One region of the Thalassolituus sp. UBA3500 genome, then DNA from elsewhere that is predicted to be linked to it. Evidence: predicted binding sites of a transcription regulator. Region 1 holds the regulator's gene; the other holds the start of a gene.
The links. Region 1 encodes sigma-54, which starts transcription at its own class of promoters, with help from an activator protein. Its sites were predicted from a motif close to TGGCACNNNNNTTGCTNT; they were not measured.
Positions count from the first base shown of each region.

Region 2: the regulator sigma-54 is predicted to act here: its motif matches at 8,127-8,144, upstream of B2R29_RS15580 (urease accessory protein UreD).

Region 1 is NZ_DFQB01000059.1:14,168-28,957, reverse strand. It holds gene mlaD (outer membrane lipid asymmetry maintenance protein MlaD) at 1-53, opposite strand, end outside; gene mlaE (lipid asymmetry maintenance ABC transporter permease subunit MlaE) at 57-839, opposite strand; gene B2R29_RS14560 (ABC transporter ATP-binding protein) at 839-1,651, opposite strand; gene B2R29_RS14555 (calcium/sodium antiporter) at 1,820-2,782, shown strand; gene B2R29_RS14550 (KpsF/GutQ family sugar-phosphate isomerase) at 2,779-3,756, shown strand; gene lptC (LPS export ABC transporter periplasmic protein LptC) at 3,756-4,307, shown strand; gene lptA (lipopolysaccharide transport periplasmic protein LptA) at 4,291-4,863, shown strand; gene lptB (LPS export ABC transporter ATP-binding protein) at 4,860-5,585, shown strand; gene B2R29_RS14530 (RNA polymerase factor sigma-54) at 5,730-7,292, shown strand; gene hpf (ribosome hibernation-promoting factor, HPF/YfiA family) at 7,357-7,659, shown strand; gene ptsN (PTS IIA-like nitrogen regulatory protein PtsN) at 7,663-8,121, shown strand; gene rapZ (RNase adapter RapZ) at 8,139-9,014, shown strand; gene B2R29_RS14510 (HPr family phosphocarrier protein) at 9,027-9,296, shown strand; gene mgtE (magnesium transporter) at 9,426-10,781, shown strand; gene yjgA (ribosome biogenesis factor YjgA) at 10,829-11,341, shown strand; gene B2R29_RS14495 (formate/nitrite transporter family protein) at 11,696-12,505, shown strand; gene B2R29_RS14490 (bifunctional protein-serine/threonine kinase/phosphatase) at 12,587-14,317, shown strand; gene B2R29_RS14485 (carbon-nitrogen hydrolase family protein) at 14,353-14,790, opposite strand, start outside.
Region 2 is NZ_DFQB01000060.1:10,236-25,025, reverse strand. It holds gene B2R29_RS15610 (Ig-like domain-containing protein) at 1-4,455, shown strand, start outside; gene B2R29_RS15605 (hypothetical protein) at 4,497-5,216, opposite strand; gene B2R29_RS15600 (hypothetical protein) at 5,213-5,950, opposite strand; gene B2R29_RS15595 (CLCA_X family protein) at 6,005-6,778, opposite strand; gene B2R29_RS15590 (TIGR03643 family protein) at 6,925-7,203, shown strand; gene B2R29_RS15585 (TlpA family protein disulfide reductase) at 7,231-8,058, shown strand; gene B2R29_RS15580 (urease accessory protein UreD) at 8,193-9,044, shown strand; gene ureA (urease subunit gamma) at 9,056-9,358, shown strand; gene B2R29_RS15570 (urease subunit beta) at 9,391-9,696, shown strand; gene ureC (urease subunit alpha) at 9,696-11,411, shown strand; gene ureE (urease accessory protein UreE) at 11,487-12,011, shown strand; gene B2R29_RS15555 (hypothetical protein) at 12,047-12,274, shown strand; gene B2R29_RS15550 (urease accessory protein UreF) at 12,284-12,970, shown strand; gene ureG (urease accessory protein UreG) at 13,036-13,677, shown strand; gene B2R29_RS17005 (RnfH family protein) at 13,734-13,853, opposite strand; gene B2R29_RS15540 (hypothetical protein) at 14,005-14,415, shown strand; gene B2R29_RS15535 (hypothetical protein) at 14,469-14,790, shown strand, end outside.

The DNA.
Region 1 (14,790 bases):
ATGCCCATTACCATAAAGCCGCCGACCATGAGTTCGACATTACGCATACGCATGTTTTACACGCCTCCTAACATGACCGCAGTCAATATAAAATCCAGCCCAAGAATCGCCAGTGATGAGATCACTACCGTCTGTGTCGTTGCCTTACCAATACCTTCTGAGGTTGGCGCGGCGTCATAGCCCTGATACACGGCAATCCAGGTCACGACCACACCGAACACCGCAGCCTTAATAAGGCCTTGAACAACGTCTTCATAAAACTCTACGGTGTTCGCCATATTGCTCCAGTAAGCACCGTCATAAAGCCCAAGCATGTCGACAGCGACAAATGCACCTCCCCAGATGCCTACCGTGCTGAATAGCAGCGCCAGGATGGGAACACTGATGACGCCCGCCCATAGTCGCGGCGTAATCACACGTTTGAGTGGGTCAACGCCCATCATCTCCATCGCCGACAACTGCTCAGTGGCTTTCATCAAACCAATTTCAGCAGTCAGAGCCGAGCCTGCGCGCCCTGCAAACAGCAGCGCCGCGAGTACCGGGCCAAGTTCACGTAGCAGGGTCAGAGAAACCATGGTCCCAAGCGCAGAAACCGAACCGAACTTCACCAGAATGTTGTAGCCCTGAAGGGCCAACACCATGCCGACAAAGAACCCCGCCACGATAATGATCGATAACGAGCGAACCCCCACAGAGTGAATCTGACGGATAAGATCAAGGAAACCGGCACTGCCGGGGCCGCCCCAGGTGACCGACTGAGTAAACAGCATTCCGGCCCGGCCAATAGACTGAATCGATTGAACACCGACCTGCCCCAGGCTTCGTACATGCTTAAGCATTACGCCTCTCCCGCAAATAAATCAGCGCGATAGTCATCGGCCGGATAATGGAAGGGTACAGGGCCATCAGGATCACCGTTAAGAAACTGCCGTACTTCAGCGTTGTCGCCATTTCGGAGTTCGTCTGGTGTACCGAAGCCAATCACTTTTCCGCCTGAAACGATGCAAAGGTAATCAGCAATCTGACAGGATTCTTCCACATCGTGAGACACCAGCAAGCTGGTCAGACCGAGCGCTTCATTTAAACCTCGGATCAGGCGCAGAATCATCCCCATAGAAATAGGATCGAGCCCGGTAAACGGCTCGTCATACATAATGAGTTCAGGGTCCATGGCGATAGAGCGCGCTAACGCAACACGGCGCACCATGCCACCGGACAGTTCCGCAGGAAACAGATCACGCGCACCGCGAAGGCCCACCGCTTCGAGTTTCATCAGCACCAGATCACGGATCATGTCGTCCGGAAGATCGGTGTGGGTACGCAGCGGGAAAGCGACATTGTCAAAGACATTGAGATCCGTAAACAAACCACTGGTCTGGAACAGCATGCCCATTTTATTTTTACGCAGCTCGAACAGATCTCCACGACTCATGGTGCCGACATTGCTGCCATCCACCAGCACCTCGCCAGAGTCCGCCTTGAGCTGGCCACCGATCATGCGCAAGAGCGTTGTCTTCCCTGTGCCGCTCGGCCCCATGATTGCGGTAATTTTACCGCGCGGGAAGGCAACATTGAGACCGTCGTAGATCTTTCTTTTACCACGATAAAAGGTGACATCCTTAACTTCGACGTGGTTGTTATTGTCAGACATCAGGTGACCTGTATTTACCCTGTACTTTAACTGACCGCTAGCATATCGGATTGTTCAGGGCATACCAACGGCAATTCCGCACGGTAGACGGAACATCCTGTTGCAATTGCGCCGATTCCCCGCTCCGGTACAATGAGCGGCTTAATTTCCTGAGCGTGATCTTTTGCTATGTATCCCGAAATAGGCGCAATCCTCGTTGGCCTGATTTTACTTGTCTGGAGTGCTGACAAATTTGTTATCGGTGCTGCGGCGACTGCACGTCATCTGGGCATGTCTCAAATGCTCGTTGGCCTGACGATTGTTTCCATCGGCACGTCCGCGCCAGAGATGTTTGTTTCGGCGATGGCCTCCATCGACGGAGCGGGTAACCTGGCCATCGGTAATGCTATTGGCTCTAACATCACCAACATTGCACTGGTACTTGGTATCACGGCCCTTGTCGCGCCTATTCCATTGCAGAAGGGCTTGCTGAAAAAAGAACTCCCTCTGCTGATGATGATCACCCTGCTCGCAGGTGTCGTACTGATCGATCTTGAGCTGAATCTGGTAGACGCCCTGATACTGATCGCTGCTTTGGTATTCGCCCTGTTCCTTATGTTCCAGCAATCGTCTGATAGCGGCGAATCGGTGATTGACGAAGACGAAGCGGCCGAAATCGAAAGCACACCTACCGGCAAAGCCGTGTTCTGGCTGGTCGTCGGTCTGATCACCCTGATGGCCAGTTCAAAAGCACTGGTCTGGGGCGCAACAGGTATCGCAACAGCCTTTGGAGTGTCTGACCTGGTGATCGGCCTGACGATTATTGCGATTGGCACCAGCCTGCCGGAGCTAGCTGCGTCCGTCGCCAGCGCTCTGAAAGGTCACCACGACATTGCCATTGGCAATGTCATTGGCTCGAATATTTTCAATCTGCTCGCAGTAATGCCTATCCCGGGAATTCTGGCGGTCACCGCCGTTGAACCAATGGCACTTTACCGTGACTACATAGTGATGGCTGGCGCCACCTTTGCCCTGCTGCTGTTTTTCGTTATCTGTTATCGCAGAGGGACACTGGGGCGCATTCCGGGCATCATTCTTACCGCCGGTTACCTCGGCTACATGTTCACCTTATTTCTGGCAAACCAAGCATGACTGAATCAACAACGTTTAATTTTATCGACTCTGCCCGCCGCACTGTAAAACTCGAACAGGAAGCGGTCGGTTTACTGAACAACCACCTGGATGACAATTTCACCCGCGCCTGCCAGATAATTATTCAGTGCCGTGGTCGCGTGGTGGTTACCGGCATGGGTAAATCAGGGCACGTCGGTAACAAAATGGCGGCAACTCTGGCCAGTACGGGCACCCCGGCTTTTTTCGTTCACCCGGGTGAGGCCAGCCACGGTGACATGGGTATGATCACGGCTGCTGATGTTGTGATTGCGTTATCGAACTCCGGTGAAACCAGCGAGGTCACCAGTCTGTTACCACTGCTGAAGCGTCAAGGCACCCAGCTGATCAGCATGACAGGGAATAAAGAATCGACACTGGCAAAAGCAGCCGACAGCCATCTTTATGCGGGTGTCGATCAGGAGGCCTGCCCTCTTGATCTGGCACCGACATCATCAACCACGTGTGCGCTGGTTATGGGTGATGCACTGGCGATCGCGCTGCTCGAAGCCAAAGGCTTTACCGCCGAAGATTTCGCGTTCTCTCATCCGGGCGGCAGCCTCGGGCGTCGCCTGCTCCTTAAAGTTGAAAACATCATGCACAGCGGCGACCAGATTCCGGTTGTGTCTCCCGAGACATCTTTGCCAGAAGCGCTGCTGATCGCTACCTCGAAAGGGTTAGGCATGACCACAGTCGCAGGCTCCGACGGTAAACTCGCCGGTATCTTTACCGACGGTGACCTTCGCCGTGCCATCGATCACGGTGTCGATATCCGCAACGCCACCATCAAAGATGTCATGACGGCTGAATGTAAGACAACCTCGCCGGGCATGCTGGCTGCGGAAGCCCTGAAAATCATGGAAGACGGCAAGATCAACGCGCTCGTCGTGCAGGACGAAGGCCGCACCGTCGGTGTTATTAACATGCACGACCTTCTGCGAGCAGGCGTTATCTGATGCGTAAGCGCTATCTACTGCTGCTAGTTACCGCATTTTTTGGCGTTGCCTTTCTGGCAGTAGATCGCTACACCCGTGATATTACCGGGCAAACGACAGAACAGGCTGTTCGTGAACCAGATTATTATGGTGAAGTTCTGTTCAGTCGCCGCTATGAAAAAGACGGCTCACTGGCCGACACTTTTTACGCCGCAAAATCAGAGCATTTTCCCGAGGGCGACCTCACCGTTTTCAGTGAACCTCGCCTTCTGGTCAGCTCAAAAGACGACTGGGTACTGACCGCCGATGAAGGAGTGATGCGTGGCAACGATCAAGCGCTGAAATTATCTGGCAACATACTGATCAGGCCCCTCGACAGTAGCGACCCGATGCGCCTTGAAACCTCGAGACTGACCTATCATATTGATAAGAAAATCGCCGAGACCGACGAGTTGGTCACGATGACGGGCGAAAATAGCCGCATGACCGGCACCGGAATGATGTTTGACGCCAGTCGTCAGCGCCTCGAACTGAAAACAGGAGTCCGCACGACTTATGAACCTGTTCAATAAACTGGCCGTGATCTCGCTGTCAGTGATTGCTAGCTACGCTGTCGCACTGCCGGATGACTGGCAGAAAGAAATGACGATTCTGTCAGACTCTGCAGAAATCGACCGACGCGCGGGTACCGTCGTCTACGAAGGAAACGTTGTCCTCACTCAGGGCACTCTGAAAATCGAAGCCGACCGTCTGATGATTCTGCGTAACGGTGACACTCTTGAAAAAGCCGTAGCAGAAGGCGATCGTGCCCGCTATCAACAGCAGATCGAAGTCGGCAAACCACTGACCACCGCACTGGGCAATCGCATCGATTATTACACCAGCGAGCGCCGCATCATTATCACTGGCGATGCCGAACTGGAACAGGAAGGCAACATCTTCAGTGGTGAACGCATCACCTATGATATGGCAACAGAGACCGTACGTGCAGATGGCAACATCGCCGAGTCGTCGACCGACAGTACCGACGAAGACTCCGGCCGGATCAAAGTCGTTATCCAGCCGCCCAAACCTGAATCTGACTCAGAACCTGACTCGACAGAATCTCCGGAAGCAGCGACAGAATGAAAACACTGAAGGCAGAACATCTGGCCAAAAGTTACGGCGGCCGTGAAGTCGTTAAAGATGTGTCTATCCGCGTAGAAAGCGGTCAGATCGTTGGTTTGCTGGGCCCCAATGGCGCAGGTAAAACAACCTGTTTTTACATGATCGTTAATCTGGTGCAGGCTGATCGTGGACGCATCATGATCGATGATGAAGACATCAGCCACCTGCCGATGCATGGCCGCGCCCGCAAGGGCATAGGCTATCTGCCACAGGAAGCCTCTATTTTCCGCAAACTCAGCGTTGCCGACAACATCATGGCAATCCTTGAGACCCGCAACGACCTGAATCGACAGCAGCGCAATGAGCAACTGGAGCAGCTGCTGAACGAGTTCCATATTCAGCACATTCGCGACAGCGCGGGTATGGCACTGTCCGGCGGTGAACGCCGCCGCGTCGAGATAGCTCGGGCACTGGCTGCCGAGCCCTCATTCATTCTGCTCGACGAGCCATTCGCCGGGGTCGACCCGATCTCAGTGTCTGACATTATGGATATCATCCGACAGCTAAAAGCCCGGGGCATCGGCGTTCTCATTACTGACCACAACGTGCGTGAAACCCTCGCAATTTGCGAGAAAGCCTTTATCGTTGGAGGCGGGCATATCATCGCCGAAGGCACCGCTGAAGATGTGCTGGCGAACGAACAGGTACGCGAAGTCTACCTCGGCGACGACTTCCGTCTTTGAAACTCAGACCGATGTCACGTACTGTAGAGTTATCTATTTACTCTGGTAAGCAAAATAGGTTCCATACACAAGGACTTTGCCTATAATGCTAAGTACATCAAACAAAAAGATGGTTCGATTTTCAGGTCGTAAATACCGAGTTATATGAAGACATCCCTTCAGATTAAGATGGGCCAGCAGCTGACGATGACGCCCCAGCTGCAACAGGCCATCCGCCTCCTCCAGTTATCCACACTGGACCTGCAACAGGAAATTCAGGAAGCGCTGGATTCTAACCCGATGCTGGAAAGCGAAGAGTTTGATGACAACAGCGACTCCGGCAACGACTCCGGCAACGAGTCCGATAACGATTCCCGCAATTCTGATTCAGACAACAACGACAGAGACAGCCGAGAAGCCTCCTCTGACAATCAGGATTACGACAACTCATACGAAGATAACTCCTACGACGACCAGAGTGGACAGGAGTCTCTCGACGAGCAATGGTCGAGCGAAAAACTGCCTGATGACCTCCCGGTAGACAGCCAGTGGGAAGATACCTATCAGGTGAGTGCTGGCGTTGCCTCCAGCTCCGGCCCCGCTGACGAAGACTTCGACTACGACTCGCGCTATGCAACCAGCGACAACCTGCAGGACCACCTGCTCTGGCAGCTCAACCTGACGCCCATGTCAGACGCTGACCGCGAAGTCGCTACCATGCTGATCGATGGCGTAGACGACGATGGGTATCTGCACACCACCGTTGAAGACGTCATTGAAGCGATGGACCCATCGCTGGAAATCGAAGAAGAAGAAGTTATGGCGGTTCTGCATCGCCTTCAGCAGTTTGATCCGGCGGGTGTTTTCTGCCGCGACCTGCGCGAATGCCTGCTTCTGCAACTGCATCAACTGCCTCAGGGCACCCCCTGGCTCACCGAAGCGCAGCTGATCATACGTGATCACATTGACCTGCTCGGTAGTCGCGACTATCAGTCACTGATGCGCCGCACAAAATTGAAGGAAGATGACCTCAAGTCAGTCATGCGACTGATCAAAGAGCTTAACCCGAAGCCGGGTGCAGGCATTGCCTCAGAAGAATCCGAGTACGTTATTCCAGACGTCATCGTCCGCCAGATCAGAGACGAGTGGCGTGTTGAGCTGAATCCAGAGATTGCGCCCAAGCTGCGGGTGAATGCCGACTACGCATCACTGATTCGCCGCTCAGACAGCAGTGCTGACAATACCTTCCTCAAAGATCACCTGCAGGAAGCACGCTGGTTTATTAAAAGTCTGCAAAGTCGCAATGACACTCTGCTCAAAGTCGCAACCAAAATTGTTGAATTCCAGATAGACTTCTTTGAAGAAGGTGATGAAGGCATGAAGCCACTTGTGCTCCATGACATCGCCGAAGCCGTAGGTATGCATGAGTCGACGATCTCTCGGGTAACCACCCAGAAATACATGCATACCCCACGTGGGATTTTTGAGCTTAAATACTTTTTCTCCAGCCACGTCAGCACCGACAGCGGCGGAGAGTGTTCATCGACGGCTATCCGGGCGATGATCAAGAAACTGATCGCGGACGAAAACACGCGTAAGCCACTCAGTGACAACAAGATAGCAACGATGCTCGGTGAAAAGGGCATCAAAGTGGCACGGCGCACGGTAGCGAAATACCGCGAGGCTATGCTGATACCACCATCGAATGAACGTAAGCAGTTGATTTAGAGTCTGTTATATCAATGTGAACAGATTCTGATTCACCTACCGCCAGCGACACAGGAGACTTGGCATGCAAATCAATATCAGTGGTCATCATGTAGAAGTAACGGAAGCGATGCAGGCGCACGTTGAAGATAAAATGTCGAAGCTTACGCGCCATAGCGACAGCATCACCACAGGTCAGATCACGTTGACCGTCGTTAAAGATCGCCAGACGGCCGAAGGGACGATACACATCACAGGTCACGACCTGCACGCGAAAGCAGAAAACGAAGACATGTACACCGCCATTGATCAGATGGTCGACAAACTGGACCGTCAGGTTCTTAAGCACAAAGAGAAGCAGGTCGCGCGCCAACACGGTCAAGGCTGAAGCATGTCTTTGAGTATTGAGGATATCCTCACACCGGAACGGTCCGTCATTGACGTGACCGTTTCCAGTAAGAAAAAACTGTTAGAACAACTTTCATCTCTGGTTGCTGAAGAAATCGGCGATGCCTCCGCAGACGATATCTACGAACGCCTGTTAGCACGCGAGCGCATGGGAAGCACAGGGATAGGAGAAGGTATTGCCATCCCGCACTGCCGGTTGTTGCAGTGCCAGAAAGCGCTGGGCGTTCTTCTGAGATTAAATACCCCGATAGACTATGATTCTATCGATGGTAATCCGGTCGACCTCGTATTTGCTTTGTTAGTCCCCGAGGAAGCAACCGACGAACACCTTCAGATACTGGCGACACTCGCCAGTAACTTTAATCAGGCGGAATATCGCGAAGCTTTGCGCAACGCGCCAGACGCCAAACGTCTTTTCCAGCGAGCGATCGCAGAGCGGTAGTAATCACGGAGTCGAATATGCGCCTGGTAGTCATCAGCGGAAGATCAGGATCGGGGAAGTCGAGTGCGCTGCACGTGCTCGAAGATCTTGGATTCTATTGCATCGACAACCTGCCCATCGGGCTACTGCCTGCCCTTGCCAGTCAGGCTGACGCCAATGACAAGCTGACCCGGGTTGCGGTCAGTATTGATGCTCGCAATCTCTCGGCCACAGAAGAGCCGATAGAGAAGCTACTGCTCGACCTGCCTAATGATCACTATCAGCTTGATGTGGTTTATCTCGACGCCTCTGAAAAAGTTCTGCTACAGCGATTCAGTGCGACACGACGCAAGCACCCGCTGACAACCCACGAGCTGTCACTGGCAGAAGCCATCGATCAGGAGAAAGACCTCCTTGATCCGCTCGCCAACATGGCGGATCTGACATTAGATACAACGCACATGTCAGTTCACGAGTTGCGCAGCATGATTCGCCTGCGGGTTGCAGACCGCCCCAACGGTGAAATGTCGATATTATTTGAATCGTTCGGATTTAAGCATGGTATCCCCACCGACGCAGACTACGTGTTCGATGTGCGCCATCTGCCCAATCCGTACTGGAGTGAAGACCTGCGCAAGCTCACAGGCCTCGACAGCGAAGTACAATTATTCCTGAACAGCTATGACGTCGTCGGTGAAATGCGAAAATCGATCAGCGATTTTCTGGGGCAATGGACTGACCGTCTGATCGAAGCTAACCGCAGCTATATGACGATCGCCATTGGTTGCACCGGCGGTCAGCACAGATCCGTTTATCTGGCTGAGCAACTCGCCACCGAATACCGAATGAAATACCCGAACGTCCAGGTGCGTCATCGTGAACTCGCACGAGCAGCGAACCTGCCTACTCCATAATCCGGACACCGTATGATCCAGAAAAACGTTCTTATAATAAATAAACTCGGCCTGCATGCCCGCGCAGCGGCCAAACTGGTATCTACTGCGTCAGCATTCTCCAGCCAGCTTAAGATTGGCCAGGACGGGCGTATGGTCGACTGCAAAAGCATTATGTCCGTCATGATGCTGGCTGCCAGCAAAGGCACTGAACTGATTCTGACGGCCGAAGGCAGCGATGAAGAAGCTGCGGTCGACGCCATCACCGACCTCATTGAGCGGCGCTTCGACGAAGAAGAATAGCCCTCCGGGAAATTTAGCGATAATCCCCGCGAAAACAGCTGATTAGGCCCAAAACTGCGAGTACTTTCGTGGTATCAATCCGGCAATCAGGCTAGAATCAGTAAACCCGTTTTACTCCGGATTCCGGCCATGGCTCAGCACACAGAAAAGGCAAAAGCAAAACTCCACAGCCTTAATGCTGCCCTGGAAAGTGGTGCCCTGAATAAAGTACAGCGCATCCTGAACTCTGGCCTGGCACCCGCCGATATTGCTCACCTGATCGAGTCATCACCGCCCAAAGCACGTAAAGTGCTCTGGGACCTGGTCGACAAAGAGCTTGAGGGCGAGGTTCTTCAGTACCTTAGCGAAGACCTGCAGGCACAATTCCTGTCGGACCTGAGCGCCGAAGAACTGGTCGACATCACCTCTGACCTCGACGCCGATGACGTCGCCGACATCCTGCAGCAGCTTCCTGAGCGCGTTACTCAAGAAGTGCTCGACGCGATGGACCATCAGGATCGAACCCGTCTTGAGCAGGTACTGGGCTACCCAGAGGACAGCGCCGGTGGTCTGATGAACACCGATACGGTGACCATCCGTCCTGATATCAGCCTTGAAGTCGTTATGCGTTACCTCCGTCGACACCCTACGCTGCCGGAAATGACGGATAACTTGCTGGTCGTAAACCGGAATAACGAATTTATTGGTATCCTGACCATCAACAAGCTTCTCGTCAGTGATCCTAACCAGACCGTGCGTGAGGTCATGACGACTGATGCGCGAGTCATTCCTGCAACGATGCAGGATACCGACGTCGCTAAACTGTTCGAGCGACATGACCTTGTATCGGCACCGGTTGTCGATGTCGACGGCAAACTCATCGGCCGTATCACCATCGATGACGTGGTAGACGTTATCCGGGAAACCGCGGATCACTCCCTGATGAGTTCGGTAGGTCTGGATGAAGAAGAAGACACTTTTGCTCCGGCGCTGAAAACCAGCCGCCGTCGAGCCGTCTGGCTGGGCATCAATCTACTTACGGCGCTGGCTGCCTCTGCCGTCATTGGCCTGTTCGATAAAACCATCGAACAGGTCGTCGCCCTCGCCGTACTGATGCCCATTGTTGCAAGTATGGGTGGCATCGCCGGTAGTCAGGTGCTGACGCTGGTCATTCGTGGACAGGCTCTGGGGCACCTCTCCAGCGCGAACTTCCGCTGGCTGTTTAACCGGGAAATAATCGTCGCCGGAATTAACGGCGTATTGTGGGCTGCCGTTATAGCAGTGATCACCCTGCTCTGGTTTAACGACCCTGGCATTGCCGCCATCATTGGTGCCGCCATCATTATTAACTTATTGGTCGCGGCCGTCACAGGGGCCGCACTGCCACTGATTCTGAAGGCTCGCGGCATCGACCCGGCACTCGCCGGAGGCGTAGTTCTGACAACCGTCACCGACGTGATTGGCTTCCTGTCTTTTCTCGGCCTGGCAACCATCTTCTACTTATAAGCTTTCTTCATTACGGCAAGCAAAGCACTGAATACTCCGGAGTTCTTATGACCCACGAAGACGACGACATCGAATACGAACTGGTCAGTAAGACTGAGATGAAGCGTGAAATGCAACGCTATCAGGATCTCGGAGAAACCCTGTGTAATCTTTCCCCTGCAAAATGGGCAGATCTTCCGGTGACCGAGGTACTTATGGCAGCACTGGAAGAGAGCCGTCGTATTAAGAAGCACGAGGCCCGCCGTCGTCACTTTCAATACATCGGCAAACTAATGCGCTCTGAAGATATCGACGCGATTCAAGAAGCAATCGATATGCTCGATCCTTCTAGCGAGGCCTTCGGTCGCCGGATAGGCCAGTTGGAGCAGTGGCGTAATCGCCTTATCAATGACGGTAAGGCAATGAATGAATTTCTGGATACCTACCCAGACACAGACCGGCAACAACTACGCAACCTTGTGCGCAATGCGCAGAAAGAAATGCAGGCTGAGCCACCAAAGCCGGGAACGGCATTCAAGAAACTCTTCCAGCTGATAAAAGAAATCGACAGCAACGCCTGAGCTCTTCATCAGGTTATCCCCCCGTCCCTCTTACCCTTATATAAAGATGCGCACTTAGTGCGCATTTTTTGTTTTGCATGCACCTGTCTATCGCACCGTCGACACCTCAGGTTCTCCCCGACACTCAATGAGCATCTAACCCCCTGTCTTAAGCCACTGTTTTTATGGGGTTTTATTGACATTTTTTAAACATGGCACGGTGGTTGCAAGTCCCTGTTGAGCCAACGGCGGCTCTTAAAAAATTCAGAAAAAATTCGATAACGGCGTCGATACCCATCGGTTAATCACTGACTGGGGCGACGCCGTTTTTCATTTTAAAGCCGATAGAACACCCCCAAATAATGAGGAAATGCTATGTCCTACTTAATGCCTTCTGAGTTCGCCACAAAAATGGTGGATAGCGGTGCAGAAAAGATATTCATGTCGACCAAAGACACGTTAATCCGTGCTTTTATGGCTGGCGCTATCCTGGCCCTGGCAGCCGTATTCGCGATCACAGTAGCCATGAAAAGTGGCTCTCCGATTCTGGGCGCGGTTCTGTTCCCTGTTGGTTTCATCATGCTCTACCTGATGAAGTTCGACTTGCTGACCGGTGTATTCACTCTGGTGCCACTGGCAATTATCGACAAACGTCCTGGCTGTACTGTTCCGCAAATGCTGCGTAACTGGGGCCTGGTATTCTGCGGCAACCTGGCGGGTGCTTTGTCTGTTGCGATCATGATTTCTTTCATCCTGACCTATGGCTACAACACAGACGGCGGTGCGATCGCTGCTAAAGTATCAACCATCGGTGAATCGCGTACGGTAGGTTATGCGTCGCATGGCGTTGACGGCTGGATCACTATTTTCATCCGCGGCATGCTGTGCAACTGGATGGTATCAATGGGTGTTGTTGGTGCCATGATTTCTACTTCAGCGATCTCTAAAATGTTCGCCATGTGGATGCCAATCATGCTGTTCTTCTTTATGGGTTTTGAGCACTCCATCGTAAACATGTTCCTGTTCCCGTTCTCTATGATCATGGGTGGTGATTTCACCGTGATGGATTACATTATCTGGAATGAACTGCCTACTGCCCTGGGTAACCTTGTCGGTGGTTTTGTGTTCGTTGCACTGCCTCTGTACTTTACTCATGTACGCCAGAGCGCTGACCGCGCCCTGTAAACGCTACCCTTTTATGGTTAGCAATCCACTCTGCCTGTGCATATTGCACAGGCAGATTTGTTTTTTCTGCGAGGCAACACCATGTCAGAGCAGCTGAAAGTCAGCACAGGTCAATGCAGCGATAAAGGCGTCAAAGCCATTAACCAGGACTTTCACGCCGTTCACACCCCAACACTGCCCCTTCTTGAAAGCAAAGGCGTTGCCATGGCATTGGCCGATGGCATCAGCAGCAGCAACGTCAGCCAGGACGCCAGCGCAACCGCAGTTCAGAGCTTTCTCAGTGACTATTTCAGTACCTCAGAGGCCTGGTCCGTAAAAACCTCGGGGCTGCGTGTACTGGAAGCGACAAACTCATGGCTGCACGCGCAGGCCAGAAGAAACCTGAGAAGCTACGACCCGAACAAAGGCTACGTCTGCACTTTTAATGGGTTAGTTATTAAATCCCGCACCGCTCATATTTTTCACGTCGGTGACAGTCGTGTATACAGAGTCACCGGTGATCAACTGGAGCAACTGACCACCGACCATCGCTTTTATACCTCCGAAGACCAAAGCTACCTGACCCGTGCTTTAGGTATGGATACCCAGTTAGAAATTGACTACCTGTCTGTGTCGGTCAATGTCGGTGATATTTTCATCAGCGCTACCGACGGCATTTATGAGTTCGTTAACGACGAGCTGGTCATCAGCACGATCCGTCAATACTCATCCGATCTGGACCGTGCTGCCCGCGAAATTCTGGAAGCAGCCCGAGAGAACGACAGCGACGACAACCTCACAATCCAGATCTTACGCATAGATCACCTGCTTGATCAGAATAAAGAAGATGTTCATCAACGACTGACCGAGCTGCCCTTCCCTCCCTCATTGAAAGCGCGCGACAACTTCGATGGCTATAACATTCTGCGTAAGATACACAGCAGCCCACGCAGTCACGTCTATCTTGCGAAAGACCGTGAAACCGAGCAAACACTGATATTAAAAACGCCATCAGGGGAATTACGCGACAACACGGCTTACCTTGAACGCTTCTTGCTGGAGGACTGGATCGCCAGAAGAATCGACAGCCCTTACGTCGTGCGCCCCGGGCCATCCCACCGGGTTCGCAACTTCATTTATGTCACAACGGAATTCATTGAAGGGCAGACTCTGGACCAATGGATGCGTGATCACCCAGAGCCAACGCTCGAACAGGTGCGAGAAATTATGGAGCAGGCCGCCCGTGGCATTCAGGCCTTTCATCGTCTCGAAATGCTGCATCAAGATCTTAAACCCGATAATTTAATGATCGGTAATGACGGTATTGTGCGGATTCTGGACTTTGGTTCAACGCGAGTGGCCGGCATCAGCGAGATAGATACACCACTGGAACGCCTGACGTTACTCGGCACCGCTCAATACTCAGCACCCGAATATTTTCTTGGGGCGCAGGGTTCAACAGAATCAGATGTATACGCACTCGGTGCAATTACGTACGAGCTACTGACCGGGCGGTTACCTTACGGCTCAGATGTCGCCCGCATCAGCAAGCGTAAGGATCTGAACAAACTGCATTACACCTCCGTGCGAAATTGCGGACGTGCCATTCCTGTATGGGTAGATGAGGCAATTAAGAAAGCAGTCCACCCTAAACGAGAGATGCGCTACAAAGAACCGTCCGAATTTATTTATGACCTGAGAAATCCAAACTCGGTTTATCTGCAAAAATCACGTCCGCCAGTAATGGAGCGAGACCCTGTCAAATTCTGGCAAGGGATTTCTTTTATCTTATTGGTATTAGTTTTGGGCTTACTCTACGAGCGACTGGTTTGACAATTTGTATCAAGACCAGTCGCTTGAAGTGCTCACTACGAACGTGTGAGTGGCATTTTCTTTCTGACGTTGGCCAGCTCCGTCAGATCAACATCAGCAACGATCACACCGGGTGATTCGTGGAGCATCCCAAGCGTGTCGCCCCAAGGCCCAACAATCATAGAGTGCCCCCAGGTGCGGCGTTTATCGTCATGCCAGCCACACTGATTCGCTGCGAGTACGTAGCATTGGGTTTCAATCGCACGTGCCTTTAACAGAATCTCCCAGTGGGCTTCTCCTGTTGTGTGCGTAAAGGCAGCAGGTATAAGAATAATGTCTGCTCCCGCGTCGCGTAACGCCTGATATTGCTCAGGGAAGCGCAGGTCAAAACAAATCGTTAATCCAATATTACCGACGGGGGTTTCGATGCTTACAATGTCGTTTCCCGGCGAAAACGTATCCGACTCGCGGTAGCTCCCTTGCGCGTCACCCAC
Region 2 (14,790 bases), on a different contig from region 1:
CGCTCGGCAGCTCTGAGCGGTGTCAGCGGTAATGCGATGACCTTCACCTACACAGTGCAGAGCGGCGATTCTGATGCGGACGGTGTCAGCGTCGGGGCACTGGCCCTCAACGGTGGTGCACTGACCGATGCGTCAGGCAATACACTTAACCTGACGTTGAATAATGTTGCTGATACTTCTGCGGTACTGGTCGATGCGATCGCGCCAGAGGTTCAGTCTGTCTCGGTACCAGCGGCGGCAACGTATGTTGGTGGTGACACCCTGAACTTTACGATGACTCTCTCTGAAGCGGTCACTGTATCGGCGGGAACGCCGGTACTGACCCTTGATATCGGCGGGGTCACACGTGAAGCGGCACTGACGGCAGGCAGCGGCACTGCCAGCCTCACGTTCAGCTACACCCTGGTGACGGGCGACCTCGATACCGATGGTATTTCTGTGGTGGGCCTGGACCTGAAAGGTGCCAATGCGCTGGACTCTGCAGGTAATGCGATGGTCACCACGCTGAATGGCGTTGCCGATTCATCCGCTGTACAGGTTGATGCGGTTGTACCGACAGTGACGGCTCTGACGGCAAATTCGTCAGGCACGATTACGGAAGGTAATGCGCATACGTTCACTGTCACGTTCAGTGAAAATGTCAGCCTCAACAGTGCAGGAGGCACGCCGCGTCTTGTTCTGGATATTGGCGGCACCACGCGCTACGCAATGGCGTCGGCACCTGTCGCAGCCAATATGAGCTTCACCTACACCGCTCTGGCGGGAGACCTCGATGCCGACGGTCTCAGGGTGACGGGCATTGAAGCCAATGGCGGTGTTATTACCGATGCCGCTGGAAATACTGCGGATCTGAGCAGCCTGCCAACCGCAGATACCTCAGCGATGACAGTCGATGCCATACCGCCTTCGATCAGTGCGGTAGAGGTCACCGCGCCATCTTACGCCATGGCAGGTGAAACAATCACTATTACGGCAGTTGCCAGCGAAGCAGTCACCATTAGCGGAGCGCCGTCCATTGCTTTGGATATTGGTGGATCAAGCGTCGCTGCGCTCTACACAGCTGGCTCTGGCTCTGACCGCATCGTATTCGCATACACGGTGCAGCCCGGAGATAACGACAGTGACGGTTTTGCTATCGGAGCGATCAGCCTCAACGGCGGAAATATGACTGATGCCGCAGGCAACGCGCTGGATCTGACGATCACGAGCGTGCCTGATACGTCAGCTAATCGCGTGGACACCACAGCACCGGTAGTGCAATCGATCAGCCGCTATAATCCGCTGGCCGAGACCACCGCCAGTGACACTCTCACCTGGCGGGTACAGCTCAGTGAAGCAGTCTCCGGTGTTGGAGCAGATGACTTCTCACTCGCCGGTACAACTGCAGCGATTGCTGTTGCACAGATCTCCGACAGCTTGTATCAGGTAACCGCCAGCGGTGGTGATCTTGCAGCACTCGATGGCACGGTCGGGCTGAACCTCGCAGCCGGGGTGACTGCCACGGACCTGGCAGGCAACGCTCTGCCCGCGACGGAGCCCGCGACGGATGAAACCTACACCGTCGATAACACGGCCCCTGCGGTAAATATTCAGGCGCCATCAGCGACACTGACCTCCAGCACTGCGATTACTTACGTGGTCCAGTACACGGACGCTGACAGCATCAGCCTGAGCCCGGATGACGTTGCTGTCACCGCCACAGGCGATGCCGCTGCAGGCACGATTGAGGTGTCTGGAAGCGGGCCTGTAGCCAGAACCGTCACTCTGAGTGACTTTACGGGTGATGGCACGCTGGCGATCGATATTGCTGCCGGTACGGCAGAGGATGACGCAGGTAACGCCAGTGCGGCACCGGCTACGTCTGATGCCTTTACCGTCGATACCACACGACCTACGGTCACCATCACGGCACCGGCAGCGTCACCTGATCCGTTCGATATCACAGTGACCTTCAGTGAAGATGTCACCGGGTTTGTGGTAACGGAGATTACTGCCACGGGCGGCAGCCTGAGTGAGTTTACCGGTTCCGGTACGACGTACACGGCGAAAGTCACGCCAGATGTCGTCGGTTCTCCGGTGGATATCAGTATCGCTGCCGATGTCGCTGAAGACGCCGCAACCAACGGCAACGAAGCCTCTGCGTCCGTGTCGGTAGATACCAATAACGTACCGACGATTGCGATTAGCGGTGATGAGATTGAAGGCCAGACTCTGGCCGCTCAGCTCTCCGATAGCGACGGTGTCAGTGGTAGCGTGACTTATGACTGGATATCCGGCACCGCAAGTGTCGGTAACGCAGAGACTTACACGCTGCAAGCCAGTGATGTGGGTAATCAGTTGAGCGTTAACGCGGTATACACCGACGATGCAGGCTATGCCGAAGACGTTACCTCTGCGCTGACTGGCGTGATTATCAGCATCGAGCAGAACGCCTGGAACAATATCGGAGACAGTGTCGGCTCGCCATCAACGCCGGCATCGTTCGATGACTACCGAAATGTCGGTCTGAGTGGTCCGAGTGATGATGAACTGAACCGCATTATGTCGATTCTGAACCGTGCGGTCAGTCAGCAGGCTGCGATCACCGACATCGATGAACTCAGTGAGCTGGAGTCTCTGGTCGATACCATTATGGAAGGTCAGGACGATGACGAAGATGGTCTGCCGAATCTTGTCGAGGACGACGGTCGTACCGATACCGACGGTGACGGCACCGATGACAGAGATGATGTCGATGCCGACAACGACGGTATTCGTGACAACCTTGAGATCGATGCATTGGCCGACATGACTGACGATGACGCAGATGGCATCGTGAATCTGTTCGACTTCGATGTAGACGGTGATGGCTACCCAGAGCTTAAAGGTCTGACCGATGACAATCTGGATGGCGTCATCGACGAGTTCGATACGCTGGCAGAACTGATCGCTTACTTCGCGCCTGCCACTCCTGTTACTGCGCCCGTGACGGGCTCAGGTACGGGCACAGGTACGGTCGGTGCCGCCGTCGTTTCTCCGGTTGCATTGGCTCCGATTGCCACGACCAAAGAAGCCGAGGTTGATACGGATGGCGATGGCCTGATTAACTCGCAAGATATCGACGCTGATAACGACGGCATTGCCGACGTTATCGAAGCGGGCCTCAGCGACAACAATGATGATGCGCTGGTGGATGATGGTACTGCGCTGATTGATGATGCTACTGATCTGCCAGATACCGATGCCGATTCAGATGCTCGTCCAGACTTCCTGCAGCTCATGAGCAATGGCACAGATACCGATCTGAGCCTGTCTGACGCGTTCTCGGGCACCGTGGTTGGAGCGTTGGATCAGGACGGAGACGGTCAGCTCGACAGCAGTACCGACGTTGATCAGGACGGCCTGATGGATGTTGTTGATAACGCGATCGGAGCCTTTGGTTCTGCCCGTGACTTCGATGGTGACGGTATCCCGAACCACCTCGATCCGGATGACGATAACGACAATATCTCCGACATTGAAGAAAACGCTGAACTTGCAGAATTCTTCACCGGTGAAGATGCGGACGGTGACGGCATTGATGATGGCTTTGACGCTGAAATCAACGGCGAGACCTTTGGTACGGACGATAACGGTAACGGTGTACGGGATGACCGTGAATTGCCGGATCTCGATGGCGATGGTCTGGTCGACTATCTCGATGATGACGCCGACAATGACGGCATCCGCGACGATATCGACGATGAAATTGCACTGCCAGTCGATCTGGCTCCGGGCGCTACTGAGGGCGACCTTGATGGGGATGGCGTCCCCGATGATGTCGATCCTTCTGTGAATACCGAAACAGATGTGAAAGTGGCGGGGAAAGGCAGCATGAGTCTGGCTATTCTTATGTTGCTGGGTGGTGCGCTTGTCCTGATGCGCCGCCGTACCCGATTGCTGGTAGCTATGCCACTGGCTATCCTGACCGGGCACTCTCAGGCAGCCGGTGATCAGGCGATGGGTGAAACGAAGCAGGACTCAAACTTCAGTTTTGCCACGTCGGCGGGGTTATCGAAATTTGATACGGAGCTGGCGGATACGGTAGAGCTGACAGACGAAAACAGCGCGGGCTTTGTACTGGGCCTGGGGTACAGTGTTTCGGATGAGTTGGCGGTTGAGGCGTCCTATGGGCTGTTGGGTAAGGCAGGTGTCAATACGGGCTGGGTCGATTACAGCAGCCTGGCCTTGAACCTGCAGTATCGTCCAGAAGTGGTGAGTTACGGCAAGCTGCGCGGTCAGTTCAAGCTCGGTATGAACCGTTTGTTCTATGACGGAGCAAAGGGGTTGAACCTCGATAAGAAGTCGACGGATGTTCTTACGTTTGCAGTGGGTGTGGACTACACCGTTAATACCAACGATGCGGTCGAGTTTATGTTCACGTCATATGCGGAAGACGCGCATTTTTATAGTGTTGGTTACCGTCATAACTTTTAAATAAAGCCGTTACGGAAGCCGTAATAAACGCGCCCTCAGAGTTATTCTGAGGGCGCTTTTTTTTGCGCCCCAGACTCTTGATATCGAATTGTACTTAAAGGTATCTGCACGGTGACGTCATCAAAAGAAATGGGTATTTGTGCTTGTTCTCCATCGACACTTGCTCGGAAACGATTCTTAATGGGAGCCCTTGTCTGGTGATCAAGTTGCATACTCGTCGAGATGACATGGTCGGTTTCCGGTGTGATGGTCTGATCCATTGAGAAGGTCACGGGACCGCTATACCTGAACGGCATTTTTGTTTTGACCGGCATTGAAAAAGACACCGGTAATTCAAATCGAATCGGAATAATGCCCCTGACCGGCAGTTTTGGCAGCCAACGGTTCACTAACTCGATATCAGAAATGACATCCAGGTTGGTTTCGATCAGAATTTTTTCGTTAAATTGCGCCTCAATATCAATCGGTATCTGCGTATCAATGTCGATGTCGGCTGTGTATGTACCCTTAATAGCGAGGGGTAGCTCAACCGCCTTCAGCGGTAGTTCAACCGGGACGTTACCGGAAAATCTGAAATCAGCCACATTCGTGGTTTCGCTCTCTATAGCGAACGCCTGACCCAGTTGGATAAAACTCAACTGCCGCTCAATTGATACCCCAATAACGAGCCTGGAATACAGCGCAAAGCCGATCGCGCCGCCGATAAGACAAAGCAACAGGGCCAGCCAGCCACCGATAATCACTCGCCTTAATGCAATCACGGCGTCCCTTCTTTTGGTTCTTCATCGGTCAGTGTGGTACTGAAACGCAGGTCTTTTAGCGGCAGCCCCAGGTTCATCTCTGTAATCGCGATGTCGGTCTGCTCGACGAGCGTGACATTGGCATTCAGAGAGTTGAGCACCGGCACAGATAGCTCCGCCTGAATCGGGATGTCTGAGGTAATCAATGTGTTGAGCGACACAGTGATATCATCGTTAACGTTAACCTTGGCTGGGGTACTGAACGACAGATCAATTGAGCGATCAACAGGAATATTGAGGTTTACGGGGATGTCGGTCTTTACTGGCAGTTCGCCGTTCAGAGGTACGTCTACCCAAAAGCCCAATATTTTAACGCTGACTTCTCCATCTACCGGAATCATCTGGTCAATATGAATGGTCTCGCGCACCGGAATGTTCATCTTAACGGGCACTGCGCCTTTAAAGTCGACAGACACGTCCAGTACTTCACGCAGTGGTATGGTCAGTGTCTGATCAATGGGCACGCTCGACGCAATCACCGTATCAATATCGACCTGTAATGGGTCAAGAATATCGACAGTGACAGGGAAACTGTGCGCGATGTTAATGCGTGCCTGTTGATCATGCAGTGGGATATGCGCTGAGACATTGCTCCATACCCAAAATGCGGCGTAACCACCGGCAGCGATGGCTACCAATAGGGTAACGCCAGAGACATAAAGCCAGCGCGGCCCGCCCCTGGTGGGAGTGCTCATATATTGCCTATGTCTGAATACAAAATCGAAGTACCTTATTTTTATCTTCTGATGTTACCTCAGTGCAGCCCCCAAAACCGAAAAATAACAAGCAAAAGCGTGATTGGTGGCTTGTCTCTGATGACCCTGTGGGTAGAGGCCAAGTTTCGCTTCGTCTGACTTCAATGTGCCTTTCACTAAGAAACTATTCTTGATCGACGCATCCTGAATGAAGGCTTCAAATGCCCGTGCGCACATTTCTTCGGGTTGGGAGTAGTAGAGCGTACCGAAGTGCCGGTCGGCCTCTGCGGATGCCTGAAACTGTTGGCTGGGTGAATCCCCGGAGTCATCCAGCATAACGCTTCGGAAACAGTCAAACAGCGCGTCGTTCAGACGGTGCGGCACCGGCGTTGCCTGCTGGGCCAGCCAGGCGCTTGAGGCAAATGCATGTGGGGGAAGGCCAGAAAAAGCCTGTTGGCCAATGTAATGATCAAAGGCATGAAACCACTCATGAGCGATGCTACCGGGGCCGGCGTTCTTAGCAAGGGCGAAGACCTTCTCCTGCGGGCTGTAGTGCGCCGCGACTCCGGGGCGTCCTCCGGTGCCGTAGTGCAGGGCCAGCGTTCCGCGCAACGAAATCACGGTTTCCGGTACACCCAGGATGCACATCAGATCACACAGAGCGTCGTAAAAATTTACCGCTGCAGCCTCCTGCTCGGTACGCGTCACCCAGCGTCCGGTTCTGACGCCATAAAAACCAAAGCGCTCCCTGACTTCACGGAATGAAACGTACTCGTCTTCAGAGCGATGCACCGGGCCGTGCCGGTAAAGTTTTGAGTGTCTGGGCATCAGCACATGATAAGCCGGTAGTGAAAAAAGTTCATGCCCGTGTCAGTTTTACATATCTATAACCAAGAGGTGTGCGGTGGTCCCCTCAGGTCGGTTACACTAATTACATTCAAGAAAGCTAACTATCTGTTTGTGATGGGCAATATATGGGCAGCCAATACTCTCCGGACTCCAACCTTTTTACTGATGCCGATATTTCCCGGATCATTGAGATGGCATGGGAAGATCGCACGCCCTTTGAGGCCATCGAAACACTCTATGGGCTGCCTGAAAAAGACGTTATCGCCTTGATGCGCAGAGAGATGAAACCGTCGTCATTCCGTATGTGGCGTAAGCGAGTAAGTGGCCGGGCCACTAAGCACCTTGCTTTGCGGCCAGCAGGTATTGATCGGGCCTACTGCCCGACTCAGTACAAGCATCGCTGACCAATACAGGCACTGTTGAGCAGTAACTTGAATAGTCTTTCGATCTTTGGTGTCAGCTTTCCTTTGATTCCTTTTTTTGGACTCAGCGCTTTGCTGCTGATTGCCATCGTGAATCGAATTCTGCCTTCTGGCGTTCCCGGGTTAGTCGACCGGATTCTCTCACGAGTGTTTGTGGCTCTGGTGATATCACGCATGGTATTTGTGGTGCAATTTCGCGACCAGTACTTTGCTGCAGAAACGCCGGCTTTCGCTATGGTTGATATTCGGGACAGAGGGTTTGAACCTGTCGCATTTTTAGCTGTTATGGCTCTTGGTCTCGGGCATATGCTGTTGAGAGAGGGGGCTGTGCGTAAACCACTGATAATAATGGTAACGATTGCCCTGCTATGGGTGGGCACGGGTTTCAGCGTGTTTAAATATACCCATGATACGCCCGAGGTATGGCCGCAATTCAGCTTCAACGATCTGACGGGGAAGTCATTGCCGCTCAGGTCTGATCTTGCCAATATCACGGTTGTGAATCTTTGGGCGACCTGGTGTCCGACGTGTAGGGCCGAAATGCCAGTGTTTGAACAAGCCCAGCAAACCTACCCGCATGTGCGCTTTGTTATGCTCAACCAGGGAGAGAGCCGGGCTGACGTCGTCCGCTTTCTCGAGGCTGAGGAGTATCAATTTGATAATGTCTGGCTGGACCCTGACGCAAAGATGGGGCGTTGGCTGGGGCAAACCGCGGTTCCGGTTACGCTTGTCTTTGGTCTCGATGGTGAACTCCTCACAGGGCACACAGGAGTTATGTCGGCTGCCACGCTCTCCAGGCTACTCTCTTCGGAGTCATCCTCAGATCTGTTGAATTAGTCCGCCCTGTGGTCAGGAACGTCCTCGCTTCAGAGCGGATGCCGCATTACTTCTCTTTTTGGTGCAACTGGCCTGTATCTTGCTCTATTTGTGCACAAGAAAATGAATACATTAGTGGATACAGCATTTACCTCATGTTGCAGGCAGTGAAAAACGCGCGTCCGGGCTGGCAAGCCGAGATGGATATGCGCCTCGAAAAACGCGGCAGCAAAACCGTGATGGCAGGCCTGACCCATCGTGGCCCCCTTCGTGTGCAGCGTCCCTTCTACCCTGAGGGCGATACCAGTCATATTTACCTGCTGCATCCCCCCGGCGGTGTCGTCGGTGGCGACGGCCTGACATTCAAAGTGAGCTGTCAGCAGCAGGCGCATGGTTTGTTTACCACGCCCGGCGCAACCAAGTTCTATCTCAGTGCAGGGCCGATGGCAGAAGTACAACAAATGCTCCATGTTGGTGCAGGGTGTGCACTGGAATGGTTCCCTCAGGAGAGTATTTTCTTCACAGGATCGAAAGTAGCCTCGAAAACACAGGTCGATCTTGAAGGCGATGCGCATTTTATGGGGTGGGAAATCAGCTGTTTTGGTCGCCCAGTCAATCAGGAGCGCTTTCTGCATGGTCAGGTAAAAACCCGCTTTCAGGTACGCCGCGATGGCCGCCCGTTGCTGACCGACCATCTCCATGTATCGGACCCTAAGCATCTCAGCGCGGCAGCGGGTTTGCGCGATTACCCGATGCAGGGGCTGTTTGTCGCGACCGGTGGCAATGAAACTCTGTTAGAAGAGTGCCGCGAGGTACTGGCCGCTGCTCAGGAGAAGTTAGTACAGCCGCTGCCTGCTGGCATGACCCTGCTTGATGACCTTATTGTGCTGCGCGTTCTGGGTGTCAGCACCGAGAAAATGCAATCACTGATGATTCCGGTGTGGCAGTTGCTACGCCAGAAAGTTTTAAATAAAGAGGCGGAAATTCCGCGCATCTGGAATACCTGACGGGCAAATTTATGGAACTGACACCAAGAGAAAAAGACAAGCTGCTGATTTTTACCGCAGCGCTTCTGGCCGAACGCCGTAAAGACCGGGGCCTGAAATTAAATTACCCAGAAGCCGTCGCTTTCATTACGGCCGCCATTATGGAAGGCGCACGCGATGGTCGGACGGTCTCTGAGCTGATGGGGCATGGCCGTACCCTGCTTACCCGCGATGATGTGATGGAAGGGGTGCCAGAAATGATTCATGAAGTTCAGGTCGAAGCGACGTTTCCGGATGGCAGCAAGCTGGTGACTGTTCACGATCCGATTGTTTAATTCTGCAGATTAACTGAATTCAGGAGCACACTATGATACCCGGAGAAGTTAAAGCTGCAGAAGGCAGCATCACTCTGAATGATGGCCGGGCGACGATCGAAATCGAAGTCGCAAATACCGGTGACCGTCCCATTCAGGTTGGCTCGCACTACCATTTTTATGAAGTGAATAATGCACTCACGTTTGATCGTGAAAAAGCCCGTGGTTTTCGGCTGAATATTCCAGCCGGTACGGCTGTCCGTATTGAACCCGGCCAGACGCGAACGGTTGAGCTGGTGGAGTACACAGGTGCACGTAAAGTGTTTGGTTTTCAGGGCAAAGTGATGGGAGATCTGTAATGTCAGACAGCAATAAAACAATCTCGCGTCAGGCCTACGCCGACATGTTCGGCCCGACCACGGGCGATCGTGTACGCCTTGCAGACACAGAGCTCTGGATTGAAGTTGAAAAAGACTTCACCACCTACGGCGACGAAGTGAAGTTCGGCGGCGGCAAGGTAATCCGTGATGGCATGGGACAGTCGCAAAGTACCTCCGAAAAAGTCATGGATTGTGTCATGACCAACGCGCTGGTTATCGATCACACGGGTATTTATAAAGCCGACATCGGCATTAAAGGCGGGCGTATCGCTGCTATTGGTAAAGCCGGTAACCCCGACGTACAGCCAGATGTCACGATGGAAGTCGGCCCAGGTACCGACGTTATTGCCGCCGAAGGTAAGATCGTTACGGCAGGCGGTATCGACTCCCATATTCACTTTATCTGCCCACAGCAGATAGAAGAGGCTCTGGCGTCTGGTGTTACGACTATGCTTGGTGGTGGTACCGGCCCAACCACAGGTACCAATGCGACGACAGTCACGCCGGGCCCATGGAATATGGCGCGCATGTTGGAAGCTGCGGACGAATTTCCGATGAACCTTGGGTTTCTGGGAAAAGGCAACGCCAGTCAGCCAGAAGGTCTGCGCGAGCAGATTGCGGCGGGCGCCATTGGTCTGAAGTTGCATGAAGACTGGGGGACGACGCCGGCGTCTATCGACTGTGCATTAACGGTTGCCGAAGAAACCGACACTCAGGTCGCCATTCATACCGATACTCTGAATGAATCGGGGTTTGTTGAAGATACGATTGCGGCATTTAAAGGCCGCACCATTCACACCTACCACACCGAAGGTGCCGGTGGTGGTCACGCGCCGGACATTATAAAAGCCGCAGGGCTTGCCAATGTACTGCCATCATCAACCAACCCAACGCGTCCGTATACCGTTAATACGGCAGACGAACATCTTGATATGCTGATGGTGTGTCACCACCTTGATCCGAGCATTCCGGAAGACGTCGCCTTTGCCGAATCGCGTATTCGCGTTGAGACCATCGCGGCGGAAGATATTCTGCACGACCTCGGTGCTTTCTCAATGATTTCGTCCGACTCTCAGGCCATGGGCCGTGTTGGCGAAGTCGTTACCCGCACCTGGCAGACAGCGCATAAAATGAAAGTGCAGCGCGGTAACTTACCGGAAGATCCTGAAACGCATGATAATTTCCGCGTGAAACGCTATATCGCTAAATACACAATCAATCCGGCGATTGCTCACGGTATGTCCCATGAAATTGGCTCGGTCGAAGTTGGTAAGCTCGCAGATCTGGTGGTCTGGAGCCCGGCATTCTTTGGTGTAAAACCCGACCTGATCTTAAAAGGTGGGTTTATTGCCATGGCGAAAATGGGGGACCCGAATGCGTCGATCCCGACACCACAGCCTGTGCATTATCGACCTATGTTCGGCAGCTACGGAAAAACCCGCAACGCGACCAGCATGACCTTTATTTCTCAGGCGGCGCTGGATGCAGGAGTGCCGGAAAAACTGGGCCTGAAAAACCTGATTGGTGTTGTTAAAGGCTGCCGTACTGCAACTAAAGCGAGCATGGTACTGAATGACTGGCAGCCGGATATTGAAGTTGATCCACAGACATACGAAGTACGTGCAGACGGTGAACTCTTGACCTGTGAGCCTGCGGAAATATTGCCTATGGCGCAGAGATACTTTCTTTTTTAAGTACAGGCGCAGCCGCTTTGTTTTAACTACAGGCGCAGCCGCTTTTTAAAAAGCTTTTCTAAATTGAAGAAAAACATGATTGAACTGATTAAAAAACTAACGGCTCACGAAGTGTCGCACGCAGATCTATCTGCAGCGAAGACACTGAGCCTGCCCATTGATCTGCGCATCAAGAGCCGGCAACGAGTAACCCTGTCGGATGGCCAGGAAGCAGGCCTGTTTCTGGAGCGCGGTACTCTGTTGCGTGGCGGCGATGTGATTACCGACGGGCAGGGCACGCTGGTGTCGGTGAAGGCCGCTGATGAAACCGTCTCAACGGTACGTTGTGCTGATCCTTTGCTGCTGGCAAAAATTGCTTACCATCTCGGCAACCGCCATGTACCGCTACAGATTGAGTCGGGCTGGCTGCGCTTTCAGCACGATCATGTGTTGGAAGATATGGTGCGCCAACTGCCGGGTGCCGCAGAAGCCGCCGAGGTTATCTGTGAACAGGCGCCGTTTGAACCCGAGTCAGGAGCCTATCAGCAGGGCGGTGGACATCATCATCACCATGGGCACGACCATGATGACCACTCACATACACATAGCCACTCGCACTGAAAGCGAGTGGTTGAAATACAGATTGGAGATTTGAAATGAAAAAGTTAATGGCTGGCTTCGTAGCCTCTGTAATGTCTGCTGCCGCAACCTCGCATGAAGGCGATCATTCTGGTGAAAGCCTTGGTGGCCTGGTGCATCACTCTCTATTCGATGCAGATCACCTGCTGATGCTGGCGGGCGCGATTCTCGTCGTTGGCAGTGGCGTTGCGATGTTTGTACGCAGCCAGAAAAAGACTGAAAAAGCTGATAAAAAAGCCGACTGATTATTCATTATGTCTGCTGCTTTTTTTCGTCTTCAACAGTTGATCAGCCCATCACTTCCGATTGGCGCATTCACTTATTCTCAGGGTATGGAATGGGCAGTGGAAAGCGGCTGGATCAGCAACGCTGAATCCTTGCACAGCTGGCTCGATTCTATTCTCAGCGGCACCATGATCACCATGGAACTGCCGCTACTGTTGCGACTCGCCGACTGTATTGAACATGATGATGCGCAAGGCTGCTACGACTGGTCGGTGTATCTGTTGTCTTGTCGCGAAACCAGCGAGCTTCGCGCAGAAGAACAGCAGCGTGGCCAGGCGTTTACCGCACTGCTCGATAAACTGCCTGAAGCGGCTGTCTGGCCAGAGTTGAGTCAGGAAGCATGGCGCAGTTCAATGGAGTTGAGTCAGCTGACGGGTTTTGCTTTAGCTTGCCATAAATGGAATATTAGCCGCGAAGATATGCTGCGTGGCTATTTATGGAGCTGGCTTGAGAATATGGTGATTGGTGCGGTCAAACTCATCCCGCTTGGCCAGAGTGATGGCCAGCGAGTACTGTTCCGCTTTACCGATGTACTGGAACAAGCCTGCCGCGACGCTCTGGATGTTGAAGATGATGATATCGGTGCATCGTCACCGGCGCAGGCCATCGCCAGCAGTTTGCACGAAACACAATATTGCCGTTTATTCCGCTCGTAAATAAGCACGGATAAACAAACATTAAGATTGAAAAATCGTTAATAGAATTCAGAAAGGAAAAACAAATGGCTGATTACAAATCTCCACTCCGTGTTGGTATTGGCGGCCCGGTGGGCTCAGGAAAAACTGCACTGTTAGAACAGCTCTGTAAAGCCATGCGCGACGATTATCATATTGCCGTAGTGACCAACGATATTTACACCAAAGAAGATCAGCGCATCCTGACTCAGGCTGAAGCCCTTGAGCCTGAACGTATCGTGGGTGTTGAAACAGGCGGCTGTCCACATACCGCGATTCGTGAAGACGCATCGATGAACCTTGCGGCGGTAGAAACGCTGGCAAAGAAATTCGGTAATCTGGATGTCGTGTTCGTTGAAAGTGGCGGTGACAACCTTTCCGCAACCTTCAGCCCTGAACTGGCGGACCTCACTATCTACGTGATCGACGTAGCTTCCGGTGAAAAGATCCCACGCAAAGGCGGCCCAGGTATTACCAAGTCAGACCTGCTGGTGATTAATAAAATCGACCTGGCTGAGCTGGTGGGTGCGAACCTTGAGATTATGGATTCAGATACTAAGCGTATGCGTGGCGAAAAACCGTATGTGTTCTCGAACCTACGCACAGACATTGAAGGCCTGAATGACATCGTTAGCTTTATTACCCGTGAAGGGATGCTGAAAAGTCATGCGGAGAAAATGGCGGGCTGAGAATAAATCCGGCTGATGTCGTACGGTTAAAGAACAGTAACTGTTATAACTGTTCTTTAATCGCTATCATCATCTTCATCAACGCGGATCACAGGCAGATAGATTTCAACCCTGGCTCCTGCCTTTAACGTCGTTTCCCGCGTAGCTAGTTTTCCGAAAACTGATCTTTCCCCGATAAACGGGCAAGTAAGTCCACTTGACCAGACAGAGCATTAGAAGGCATCTTAAGTGCGGGTCTCTTAGATTGAACCAGCAAGGATAGTTGTTTACTGCATGGCTGATTATGCTCCCGAGTATACAAAGAAGGAAAGGCTCAAGATTGTCCTTATGCATCTGGCATGTACGATTCCAGTCATACTAATTGCCAAACTGTGGTTCTTACCGTGGTTCAACGAGTATGCAGATAACGCTCATTGCTACGATTACGACTACTTCACCGGCACGCAGGTAGTTCTCTATTCTATTTTTATCGGGATTCCTATCAGCTTTGCACTGCTAATCTTTGCGATAGAAGGCACCCGTTCGTTACGAGTGATTCGCCTTGGTCAGAATCCACTGCCTGGTGAGAAGGTGTTCCGCCCCACAAAGTACAGCTACGGTTTCAGGGCAAGAGTGAAGCCGGTTGCCGTACTGCTGTTGATAGCAGGTATGACGGGTGTAGGTGTGAAGGGTATATTTACTGTTGATAAAGTACTCATCGATAGTGATTACTCCCATAATCAATGCGTAGAACTTTAGGGTTTGCTTATTAGATACGGTAACAATTTCTCGGTTTCTACGATGGAATGTTTATGTTCAAAGTAGTTTTTTTTGTCGTTTTAGCTTTCGTATTTCTATTCTTCGCTCTCCAGCATGATGACGAAATCAGTACTGAAACCCAAAGCTTGATAGCCCGCTTAGCTGACGACGGGAACAGTGAAGCCTATTTGTATTTGTTGGGGATCTACGCCCAGGAAGGCGATGATCCTATTGCTCTGGGAAAGCAGATTCTAGAAGTCAGTAGCTCACCAGAGCTATCTGATGGTCTTTTTGTTTACCCTGAGTCTAAGAAACTATCGCTGCCTGAAGGTGATGGATTCTGTATGTTTGAAGACGACGACTGTATCGGGTATC